3 regions of the Micromonospora sp. NPDC003816 genome follow, and region 3 is predicted to be linked to each of the others. Evidence: riboswitches for the same ligand, from Rfam matches in the RefSeq annotation. Region 3 holds a riboswitch; each other region holds the start of a gene.

Region 1 (3,852 bases), on a different contig from region 3:
CCGCCGACGGCTGGCGGACCTCGGTGCGTACCGCCAACGAGCCGGTGTAACCGCGCAGCGCCAACCCCTCCTCCCAGCGCCGGGCCAGCGAGAACGCACGGACGAAGACCGCGCCGGCCTGCCCGGCCAGCGACCGGTAGGTGCTGGCCCAGGTCCGGTAACCCAGCCGGGCCGCCTGGGCCTGCCGCACCGCGTGCACACTCTCCAGCAGCAGGAACAGCATCCGATAGATCAGCGCGGCCACCTCGGTGACCGCGCTGGGCACCCCGAGACGCTGGAGCCGGGGCAGCACGTCGGCCAGCGGCGTGGTGGCGGCGAAGAGCAACAGGCAGAGCAGCGCGGCGCAGGCCCGACCGGCGGTCGTGGCGGCCGTCGCGAGCCCCTCCGGCGCCCACCGGACCTGCGTCGGACCGGAGACCGCCACCAGCATCGGCACCGAGCCGGTCAGGATGAACAGCAACGGCGTCCGGGCCACCCGCACCAGCAGACGCGGCGGCAGCGCCGCCGGCCCGAGCAACGCCACCGCTGCGGTCAGGCCCACCACCAGGGCGCCCGGCCACGGCGGCAGGAGCAGGGAACAGCCCAAGAGCCCCAGGGCCAACAGGGCCTTCTCCACCGGGTGGCGGCGTCGCCAGGGGCTGGCGTACGCCGCCACGTCCAACGCGAGCACTAGTCGGTGGTCTTCTCCCCGGTCGCGGACTGCTCGCCACGCAGCCGCTGCCGGGTCCGGGCCACCCCGAAGTAATAGCCGAGGAACCCGGCACCGAGGGCGGCCTGAAGCGCGAACAACGCCGACTCGATCTCACCCGACGGCGGTTCGTAGATCGAACTGAACCACGGCTCGTAGTCGGGATGGTCGTTGACGATCGCCTCCTCGGCGAGGGCGTCGGCACCGGCGAACGGCTCCTCGCCGCTGCCGAGCCCCAGCACCAGCGGCGCCACCGCCAACGCCACCACGGCGAGCAGCAACAACAGGTTGGTCCGGCCGAACGACTTCACGCCACCGCTCCCTGGGTCGTCGGGGCCGGACGGCGCAGGATGCCGAGCCGGCGGAGTTCCTGCGGGCTCACCCGGACCAGCAGCCGGACCACCAGGACCGTGAGCAGCCCCTCGCTGATCGCCAGCGGGATCTGGGTGACCGCGAAGATGGACCCGAACTTGGCCAGCGCGCCGACGAAGCCCGAATCCGGGTCCGGGAAGGCCAGCGCGAGCTGCGCGCTGGTCACGCAGTACGTCGCCAGGTCGGCCAGGGCAGCGGCGAAGAACACCGAGATGCCGAGGCCGCCACCGAACCGGCGGATCAGCGCGTACACGCCGAAGGCCACCCAGGGGCCGACGATGGCCATCGAGAAGACGTTCGCGCCGAGCGTGCTCAACCCGCCGTGCGCCAGGAGGAGCGCCTGGAACAGCAACACGATCGTGCCGAGCACACTCATCACCGGTGCCCGGAACAGGATCGCGCCGAGACCCACACCCGTCGGATGGGAACAGGAGCCGGTCACCGAAGGGATCTTCAGCGCCGACAGGACGAAGGTGAACGCCCCGGCCGCGCCGAGCAACAGCTTCGCGTCGGGGTTCGCGCGGACCTGCTGGACCAGGTTGCGCGCACCGTGGATGACGAACGGTGTCGAGACCGCGAACCATGCCGCCGCCTGCACCGGTGGTAGGTAGCCCTCAGCGATGTGCATGAGTCGACCTCCCCTTCCAACACCTCGTGGACGAGATCACATGTCGGGGTCGGTCTCCTGGCTCCCGGATCGTCGCGTACTCCGGCCTTCCCAGGTCCTCCACGGACCCAGTGGCGTACAAGTCGGAGTGAACTCCCCGGTCACAGTGGCGAGGGCCGCGCCGGTATCACACCGGCTTCCCGTTACCGCGACGGCGCGACGTTATCCGTTCCGCACACCGACGCACAAGACTCGTCGATGCCACCGCGACCGTACGCGGGTGAAGAGTGCCGTTTGTCACGACGATTCACGGGTAGACGCCAGATCCGTTGCGAGAAGGGGCCGACCGGTTGGACGAGAACGAGTTCATCGACTCCGTGGCGCACCGCACCGGCGCGTCGACGGAGCAGGCGACCGCCATCGCGCGCGCCACCCTGACCACGCTCGCCGAGCGGATCGACGGCGGCGAGGCACGGGACCTGGCCGACCGACTCCCGGAAGGGCTGCGGGCGTACACGTTCGCGCCCAGCGAGACCGCCGAACGCTTCGGGCTCGACGTGTTCGTCGACCGCGTCGGCGGCCGTGCCGACGTCGATCCCGACCTGGCCGAGGCCGGCATCCGGGCGGTCCTGGACACCATTCGAGGTGACGTCGCCCCCGCCGACCACGACGACGTCATCGCGAACCTGCCGGCCGAACTGTGGCAGGTGGCCAACCCGGCGCCGTCGTACGACGCGCAGCGCGACCGCGGCTAGCGGGTCACCGCCCGGTCAGGTGGGGCGCCGGCTCCACGTACACCGGCAGATGGTGCCCGGCCCTGGCACAGAAGAGGGCGACCTCGTACGCCATGTCCCCCACCTCCGCCGAGCCGTCGATACCGACGGTGAGGATCGCCCCGTTGCCGGTGGTGGCGTGGAACAGGAACGCCCGCGACATCTGCACCACCACCTGGTGCAGCTCACCCTCACCGCACAATCGGGCGGCGGCCAGACCGAGCGCCTGGAGCCCACAGACCACACTGGACAGTTCCTCGGCGATCTCCTCGTCGATGCCCCGCGAGGCCCCCAGCATGATGCCGTCCGGGGAGAGCACCACCGCGAACTTGGCGCCGGGCACCCGATCCACGATGTCGTCGAGCGCGTCGTTGAGGTTCTCGGCGGTGACCAGGGCATGGGTCATAAGGGCGCTGTCCTCTCGTCGAAACTCCTACGTTCGTACCAGAGAAGACGCGGCCTCAGGAGCCCACTGGTGGCCCGATCCTGTTCTCCGATCCCCCTAACGTACGACGACGCTGGTCACCCTAATCGGACGGGTCGGACGTCCCGGTCACACCGGGAATCCCTCTTCTGACCGACGGTGACACCCGCTCAGGACGACGGCACCGGACCCCGCAACCCCACCAGGCCGGGCACGGCGACACGACCCAGTTCGGCACCGCTGGTCGGGTCGAGCCACCGCACCGCCGACGGCCCACCCACATAGAGACGGCCACCGTCGGGGCCAAGGACGAGACCGGTGACGGGGGCGTCGACCGGTCGTTCGGCGACGACCCGCAGACCGACCGCATCCACCGTACGCAGCACACCGGCCCCGCCGAGGAACAGTCTTTCGTGGTCCGCCGTCGCGTACGCCGGGCCGGACGCGACGGGGACGGCGGCGGTGCGGCGTACCGTCAGTTCCTCGGTGGAGATCTCGGCGACGGTCCCGGAGGTCAGGTCGGCGACGTACAGCCGGGAACCGTCCGGGGCGATCGCCATGGCGTGCCCGTCGGCTGTTCCCTCCCCGAACGGGTGCGGCAGATCCACGCAGTACGCCCACCGCTCGTGCAGGTGCAGCGTGTGCACGAAAGCGTGGACGTCGCTCCCCGGCCGTCCACTGATGCGGTCCCGGGTGTGCCGATGCTCGGGCTGATGGGTGTAGAGCGTGTACAGGACGCGACGGTCCGGGGCGAGTACCGCCTGACGCCCGTCACCGCGCATCTCCTCCTCCGCGCCCGCCGGGATCGCCTGCTTGAGGCGGGTCTGCAACGGGCCGGCCACACCGGTGGCGAGGTCGACCACCCGAACCCGGTACCGGTCCGGCGTCTGCGGCGGCAGCCACTCCAGCACGAAGAGGCCGGTGTGGTCGTGGGTGAACGCCTCCGGGACGACGTTGCCCGGCAGTCGCAGCCGGTGCCGCACCCCAC
Region 2 (3,852 bases), 260 kb from region 3:
CTCGGACACGGCGACGTCCTCGGTGCGCGTGCGGGTTTCTCCGGTGTCGGTCATGACGTCCCTTCCCTGGTCACGGAGCCGGGCAGCAGGTCGTGGGCATGGCTGCCGTTCGCTCGCAGGACGGGTGGTGAACTATCGCTCAGCATAGTGAACGTTTATGCACCCGTCGAGTCGAGGGTCTGTCCGGCGGAGCCCGACTCGACGACGTCACTCAGCCGTCGGCCGGGACGGGCTCCTGGATCGCGGTGCCGGAGTAGAGCCGGTCGATGGTGCCCCACCAGCGCCGCAGGCCGTCGTGGCCCATCGGATCGGTGCCGAGCACGTCGGTGATGCGGTCGCGCAGCAGGATGATGGAGAGCTCGTGGGCCAGCAGCACGACCGCGAGCTGTGCCCGGTCCACGTCCGGGGCGACCGCGCCCGCGTCGGCCATCCGGTGCATGAGCGAGTCGGCGAACCCCTGCAGCATCCGGTACGCCTCGACCGAGCGCGACGTGGTGCCGACGAGCAGGTGCGCGAGATACCGGGTGGCCGACGGGGAGGACAGCGCGTCGGCCGACGCGAGGAAGCGGTCGGGCGGGCCGGAACCGGCTGTCTCGGCGAGTGCCTCCAGCGCGTTGCCCAACACGCCCAGCACGTGCGCGTCCACGGCGGCGACCAGGCCCTCCCGCGACCCGTAGTGCTTGATGATGAGCGACTGCGAGACTCCCGCGCGCTCCGCCACCTGCTTGAGCGACGCGGCCGCCGGCCACTGTTCGCCGAAGAGTTCCAGGGCCGTGTCCCGAATGATCGCCTTGGCGGTGCGATCCTCGGGTGCATACATGTTCACCACAGTAGCAATCCCGGCGTTCGCTGCGAACGGGCCGGCAGTGCCACCGGCGTCAGGTCAGTGCCCCGGCCATCCGCCGCACTCCTTCGGCGACCAGCTCGGGGGTGGTGCCGAGGTTGAATCGCGCGTGTCCCGCTCCCCCGGTGCCGAAGACGGGGCCGGGACTGAGCGCCACCCGGCCGCGTTCGAGGAAAGTCGCGGCGGGGTCGTCACCGAGGCCGAGGGCGCGGCAGTCGAGCCAGGCCAGATAGGTGCCCTCGCCAGGGCGGTATCGGACCGCGGGAAGGTGTTCGGCGAGTAGCCGGGCGAGGAGACGACGGTTCTCGTCGAGATCGGCCAGGAGGGCGTCGAGCCATCCGCCGCCGTCCCGCAGGGCGGCGACGTGGGCCAGCACTCCGACATGGCTGGGGCTCTCGTTGACCCAGGCGGGGATGCGGGCGAGATCGTCGACCGCAGCGGGTCCGGCGACGGCGACGGCGGCCTTGAGACCGGCGAGGTTCCAGGCCTTGGACGCGGAGATCACCGAGAAGCCGTTCTCGGCGCCCGGCACGCTCAGGTACGGCGTGAACCTCGCCCCGGCCAGCACCAGCGGCGCGTGGATCTCGTCGACCACCACACGCACACCATGCCGGTCCGCCAGTGCGGCGACCTCGGCGAGTTCGTCGGCGGTGTGCACGCTGCCGGTCGGGTTGTGCGGGCTGCACAGCAGGTACGCGGGCCGGGAGCCACGACGTGCCGCGCGCCGGAACGCGTCGTCCAGGACCGTCATGTCGATCCGGCCGTCCGTGCCGAGCGGGGCCTCTTCGATGGGGCGACCGGTACGCCCCACCACCTGGTAGAACGGCGCGTAGACCGGGCAGTTGACCACGACAGCGTCCGTCCGGCCGCAGATCACGTCGAGGACCTCGACGATGCCGCTCATCACGTCCGGGACCATCGTGGTGCGGTCCACGGCGATGCCGTCGAAGTCCCAGCGGTCGCGGGCGAAGTTGGCGAGCGCCTCGGCGTAGGCGGTGCCGGCGGGGTAGCCCGTGTCACCACGTCGGACGGCCTCTGTGATCGCGTCGACGACCGGCCCGGCCAGCGGCGCGTCCAGTTCCGCCACGAACATCGGCAGCACGTCGCCCGGGTGGGCGCGCCACTTCTCGCTCGTCCGCTTCCGGAGCTGATCGAGGGTGAGCTGCCGCAGGGGCGTGGTCTCGGAGGTCACGGCACCGAGACTAGTGACTCGATCGGGAAGCGCCGACGGACGACGGTGTCCGGTAGGGTGCTCGGCGGCACGAACTGTTGCGAGGTGCCCCGCCGGTGGTGGGGAGAATCGGGAAGCCGGTGAGAGTCCGGCACGGGCCCGCCGCGGTGACCGGGGAGCTGCCGCCCACGCGCGTCACGCGCAGCCACTGGCCCGGCTCGGGCCGGGAAGGCGGGCGGTGAGGTGACGATCCGGAAGTCCGAAGACCGGCCTCGCGCCTGGTTGCCCTGCCGTGAGGGCAGGGCCTGGAGCGCAGCGGGAGCCTGCCCATGTTCGACGATGTGTACGAGGTCATCCACGCCCGCCGGGACGTACGGGGCGAGTTCACCGGCGCGCCGATCCCGGCCGAGGTCCTCGATCGGGTACTGGCCGCCGCGCATGCCGCGCCCAGCGTCGGTCTGTCGCAGCCGTGGGACTTCATCCTGGTCCGCGATCCTGGGTTGCGGGCGGAGTTCCACCGCCACGTGCAGCAGGAACGGGACGTCTTCGCCGCCGGTCTGCACGGGGAGGAGGCGCGCCGGTTCAGCCGGATCAAGATCGACGGAGTGGTGGAGTCGACGCTCTCCGTCGTGGTGACGTACGACCCGGACCGGGGGTCCCCGACGGTGCTGGGTCGGCACGCCATCGCCGACGCCGGCCTGTACTCGGTGTGCCTGGCGATCCAGAATCTGTGGCTGGCGGCCACGGCCGAGCGGCTCGGCGTGGGGTGGGTCTCGTTCTACCGGGAGCCGTTCGTGCGGGACCTGCTGCGGATCCCGGCGGGTGTCCGCCCGGTGGCCTGGCTGTGCCTGGGTCCGGTCACCCACCTGGAGCAGGTGCCGGACCTGGAGCGACACGGCTGGCGGCAGCGCCGTCCCTGGCAGGCAGCGGTGCACCGGGACCGGTGGGAGCCGTCGGACCGCTGATCCCGGGTGCGCGTCAGCCGGGGGCGAGGAGGCAGAACTCGTTGCCCTCCGGGTCGGCCATGACCGTCCACGGGAGATCGTCGCGGCCCACGTCCACGGTGGTGGCGCCCAGTGTCCGCAGCCTGTCCACCTCGGCCTGCGGGTCGTCACCGGGATACGGGCGGACGTCGAGGTGGACCCGGTTCCAGCCGGTCTTCACGTCGGGCGTGCGGAGGAAGTGCAGGTACGGGCCCACGTCGGCGGCGGAGCGCAGGACCGCTGCGCGGTCGGTGACGTCGTGCACACGCCAGTCCGTGGCGGTGCTCCAGAAGTCGGCCATGGCGCGCGGGTCCGCGCAGTCGACCACGACGGCGGCGACCGGTCCGACGTACTGGAGCGTCGGCCGGGGTTCCAGGACGCAGAACTCGTTGCCCTCCGGGTCGGCCATCACCGTCCACGGGACGTCGCCCTGACCCACGTCGGCGGGGGTGGCACCGAGTTCCTTCAGACGCGCGACCGTCGCGGCGTGATGGTCCGCCGAGGTGGTGGCGAGGTCGAGGTGTACCCGGTTCTTCGCCGTCTTGGGTTCTGCGGAGACGACGAGGTCGACGAAGACGGCGACCGGGTCGGGATAGTCGACACCCTCGGGTTCGAGGTTGGTGACGCCTGGCTCCTCGCTGGAGATCCCCCAACCGAGCGCCGCCGCCCAGAAAGCGCCCAGCGCGGAGTCGTCCCGGGCCTTCATGTTGATCTGCACGAGTCGCGTTGCCATCCGGCGATGCTAGCGGCATCGCGAAACGAATTCGATTTACTTGATGCCGGTCGATACACCTCCGTGAAGTTTCGGAATTTATGCCCGACTTGTCCGCATTAGAGCTTTATCGTGTCCCTGC
Region 3 (3,852 bases):
ACGAAGAGCAGGAACTGGTAGATGAAGCCCCACAGCAGCGGGATCCCGACGAAGATCAGGGTGAGCAGGGCCATCAGGCGCCCGCCGATCCACGCCAGGGCGTACCAGCGCACGACGCGCATCTCCCGCCGGGGCAGGCCGGACTGGTCCACCCGGGGTGCGCGCCGCACCATCCGCGCGACCAGGTTGCGCAGGTAGTCCTCGGTGTCGGACATCAGGTTCCGGCAACCGAGCGCGGTGGCGACGATGTAGTAGCCGTCGGTCCGCAGGAACAGGAAGGTCTGCCAGATGATCCGGACCAGGTACGTGAAGAGCAGTGCCGTGAGCAGCAGCGCGCCCCACTCCGGCAGTTGCAGGTAGCCCTGCCGGCCCGCCCAGAGGGCGAAGACGAAGGACGAGGCGAGCACACCGTCCACCAGGGTCCCGGCGATGAACGCGACGAAGCGCTGCCGCTTCGGCGCCATCCAGATCGTGCTCATGTCGGTCTGGACCACCAGGATGTACATCTGGTTGCCGATGACGAGCCGCGACGGTACGCCCGCCGCCCGCGCCGCGACCATGTGCGCGGCCTCGTGGATCGCGACCCCGACCAGGGTGAGGATGAACGTCGCCCAGGTCAGCGCCGCGAAGTGGATGGGGAACAGCAGCGTCTCGCCGGGCGTGGGCAGCAGGTCGGGATCGTCGGCGGCGAGATACACGCCGCCCGCGATGACCAGGACGCAGAGCAGCAGCACGGGGAGGCTGACCATGCGGCGGGCCACCGTCGGGCTGAGCCAGTTCAGGCTCCAGCTGCGCCGGGGGCGGGACGTCGCGGCCGGGGCGGGGGCCGGGGCGGGGCCGGGTGCGGCGGCCTCGCCGTCGACCTCGACGAAGCCCTCGTCGCCCAGCGCGTCCAGGAAGTCGGTGATGTCGGGCGTCTCGGAGTACTTCTGCTCGTACTGGCGGACCGCCTCGCCCACCGAGTTGCCGGCGGCCAGCGAGTGGAGCAGATCCAGCCCTTCGGCGGGGATCGACAGGAATACCTGCCGCTCGACATCGCCGATGATGACGGTGTCGCCCTCCGCGCGGTGGTCGAACGGGCGCACTCGGACAAGTGTGTCTGGTGGGTAGCCGGCCATGGTCAGTCGTCCTTTTCGCTCATCTCATGCGGATCGATGAAGGCCGGCACCCGGAGTTGCCGTCCGGGTGCCGGCCTTCAGGTGGCGTGTCACCGTCAGGAGACGACACACGCAGCGGCGACAGCGCTGGTCTTCACCGACTCCAGCCGGCGAACCGTGAGCTTCTTCATGAAAATCACCTCCCTCGCGACTCGGGAACCACTACGGTGCCGGTCGCGGGGGAGATCGTCTGCTCACTTATGTGCATACGCCGATAGCGTGTGTGTGGCATTGAGCGAGTCGAACCGAACATACCTCACAGACGACGTCGGTCCGGGGGTGTCCTGGTCGTGCCGACGGGAGCTACGCGTCGGCCCAGCCGGCCGGATTGCTGCACGACTCCCGGCTGATCCCCGAGCCGGTCTCCGGCCAGTCACCGAACCGCTCGTGATGCAGGTGGGAGAAGAGGTAGCAGAAGCCCTCGCAGCCGGCGTCGGGCACTGCCGTCGCCGGATTCGCCCGGACTGCCTCGTAGAACTCCCGGCCCAACGCCACGATGTGGCCGCGCGCGTACAGGAAGCCGTCGTCGGAACCGTCGGTGATCTCGTGGATGTCGGCGCGGTCGATGTCGTACAGCTTGCGCTCGATCACCCGGTCGAGGGCGACCAACTCCGCGCGGGACAGGTCGGCGGAGAGCCGGCGCAGCTCGTCGAGGAAGGGGTCGAGCCACGGGTCCATGGCGTACCCGTCGTCGTGCGCCGGATCGCGGTCGATCAGGGCGCGACGCAGGGCCGCCGGCTCCGGCCCCAACCCGGCCCACGCCTGCTCCACCAGCGCCCAGAAGCGGTCCTCCTCCTCGGCCGTCGGCAGCGTCGGGGGGACGGCAAGATCACTGTTCGTCATGGCCGGACGATAGCGGCGAGCACCGACATCGGGAGTCGGCGTGACGCACGGCGTGCGACCGGTCGCACATTGACAGCGACGGCGAGGGCCGATCAGACTGGCCCGACAATTCCACAGCCGCGGTCACGTGTGGGGGAAGTCCGGTCGAAGTCCGGCGCTGGCCCGCAACGGTGGGCCGCCGGGGGTAACCCCGGTGGCGAGCCCGAATACCTGCCGTACCCGCGCTCCTGCACCTCACCCGTCGTGGCCCACGGGTCGGAGGCCGGCCAGCCACGTCCTGACGGGCGGGCCGGGTTTCTGACGACCGCCGGGCCGGAAAGGCGCGCCCGATGGTCGTCCGCCTGAGCCGGCACCGCCCGCTCACCCTGCTCTGCGGCGTGCTCGCCGCCCTCACCCTGACCCTGACTCTCACCGGTCCGGCGATCGCCGCCCCCGTCCAGGTGGGCGGCGTCCGCTCGGACGCAGCCGCCGGTTGGCTGGCCCGGCAACTGGTCGACGGGGAACGATTCGAGACCGTCTTCGACGGCGTCGCGTACCCGGACCAGGGGTTGACCCTCGACGCGGTCTTCGCCTTCGCCGCCGCCGGTGTCGCCGACGACTTCGGCGCGTCGGCGCTGGCCTGGGTCACCCGGCCGGACGTCCGCGACGGCTATGTCGGCGACGGCACCACCGAGGCGTACGCGGGCGCGACCGCCAAGCTCGCCCTCGCCGTCGCGGTACGCGGCGGCGACCCGACCGACGTCGGCGGGGTGGACCTCGTCACCCGGCTGCGCGGGTTGCAGGCGCCCGACGGCCGCTTCACCGACCGGTCGGCGTGGGGTGACTACAGCAACGCGTTCAGCCAGTCCTTCGCGATCCTCGCGTTGCGCCGGACCGTGGCGGGCGTGCCCCCGTCGGCCGCCGCGTGGCTGGTCGGCACCCGGTGCCCGGACGGCGGCTACCCGGTGCTGCCGGCGCAGCCGGTCTGCGACTCCGACGTGGACGCCACCGCCCTGACGGCGCAGGCGCTGCGGGCCGCCGGACGACACTCCGATGCCGCCGCGGCACTGCGCTGGCTGGTGTCGGTGCAGCGGGTCGACGGCGGGTTCGTCAACGCCGACGGGATCGCCAACGCCAACAGCACCGGACTGGCGGCGCAGGCCCTGCGCGACGGCGGCCGACCGCTGGCCTGGCTGCGGGCCCGGATCTTCCTGACCGGGTTGCAGGTCGGCTGCGCCGCGCCGACGGCCGACCGGGGCGCCGTCGACTTCGACGGCGGGGCCTTCGACCCGGGCACCGCCACCCGCGCCACCGCCCAGGCCGTCCTCGGTGTCACCGGCACCGGGTACGCACGGCTCTCGTCCGTCGGCGCCGCCACCGGCGCACCCACCCTGCCCTGCCTCTGATCACCCACCGATTCCCGTTCCCTGAGGCGAAGGAGTGCCCATGTCCCATGTCCAGAGTCCCGCCCGCCGGTGGTTCGCCGGCCTGCTGGCCGCGGCCGTCGTCGCACTCGGCCTGATCGCCGTCGAACCGTCGCCGCGCGCCGCCCACGCCGCCGCCTGCACCGGCACGACCGGGGTCACCGTCGTGGTCGACTACGGCCCGCTCGGCGGTGGCGTCCAGGTGGCGTGCGCGCTCGGCGACCCGGCCACCGGGCTGGCCGCGCTCCAGGGAGCCGGCTACACGGTGACCGGGACGCAACGATGGGGTCTGGCGTTCATCTGCCGGATCAACGGCCAGCCGACCTCCGCCACCGAGCCCTGCGTCAACACCCCGCCGGCCAGCGCGTACTGGTCCTACTGGCACGCCTCCGGCAGCGGCGCCGCCTGGACCTACAGCACGCTGGGGGCGACCAGCTACAACCCGGCGC

The links. A riboswitch is a leader RNA that binds a small molecule or an ion and turns the genes downstream of it on or off. The one in region 3 is predicted to bind cobalamin.
Region 1: it holds a riboswitch for cobalamin, as region 3 does, so the genes downstream of both, ACFYTT_RS23280 (energy-coupling factor ABC transporter permease) here and ACFYTT_RS03155 (peptidase) in region 3, are expected to answer to the same signal.
Region 2: it holds a riboswitch for cobalamin, as region 3 does, so the genes downstream of both, bluB (5,6-dimethylbenzimidazole synthase) here and ACFYTT_RS03155 (peptidase) in region 3, are expected to answer to the same signal.

The regions. Positions count from the first base shown of each region.
Region 1 covers NZ_JBIANP010000007.1:307,073-310,924, forward strand. The annotation lists gene cbiQ (cobalt ECF transporter T component CbiQ) at 1-670, opposite strand, end outside; gene ACFYTT_RS23275 (energy-coupling factor ABC transporter substrate-binding protein) at 670-999, opposite strand; gene ACFYTT_RS23280 (energy-coupling factor ABC transporter permease) at 996-1,688, opposite strand; cobalamin riboswitch at 1,718-1,923, opposite strand; gene ACFYTT_RS23285 (DUF2267 domain-containing protein) at 2,018-2,422, shown strand; gene ACFYTT_RS23290 (roadblock/LC7 domain-containing protein) at 2,427-2,846, opposite strand; gene ACFYTT_RS23295 (YncE family protein) at 3,035-3,852, opposite strand, start outside.
Region 2 covers NZ_JBIANP010000001.1:462,798-466,649, reverse strand. The annotation lists gene ACFYTT_RS01970 (hypothetical protein) at 1-9, opposite strand, end outside; gene ACFYTT_RS01965 (TetR/AcrR family transcriptional regulator) at 212-820, opposite strand; gene ACFYTT_RS01960 (MalY/PatB family protein) at 879-2,036, opposite strand; cobalamin riboswitch at 2,102-2,305, shown strand; gene bluB (5,6-dimethylbenzimidazole synthase) at 2,345-2,980, shown strand; gene ACFYTT_RS01950 (VOC family protein) at 2,994-3,731, opposite strand.
Region 3 covers NZ_JBIANP010000001.1:722,121-725,972, forward strand. The annotation lists gene ACFYTT_RS03145 (hypothetical protein) at 1-1,085, opposite strand, end outside; gene ACFYTT_RS03150 (DUF4240 domain-containing protein) at 1,461-2,000, opposite strand; cobalamin riboswitch at 2,104-2,233, shown strand; gene ACFYTT_RS03155 (peptidase) at 2,330-3,385, shown strand; gene ACFYTT_RS03160 (hypothetical protein) at 3,426-3,852, shown strand, end outside.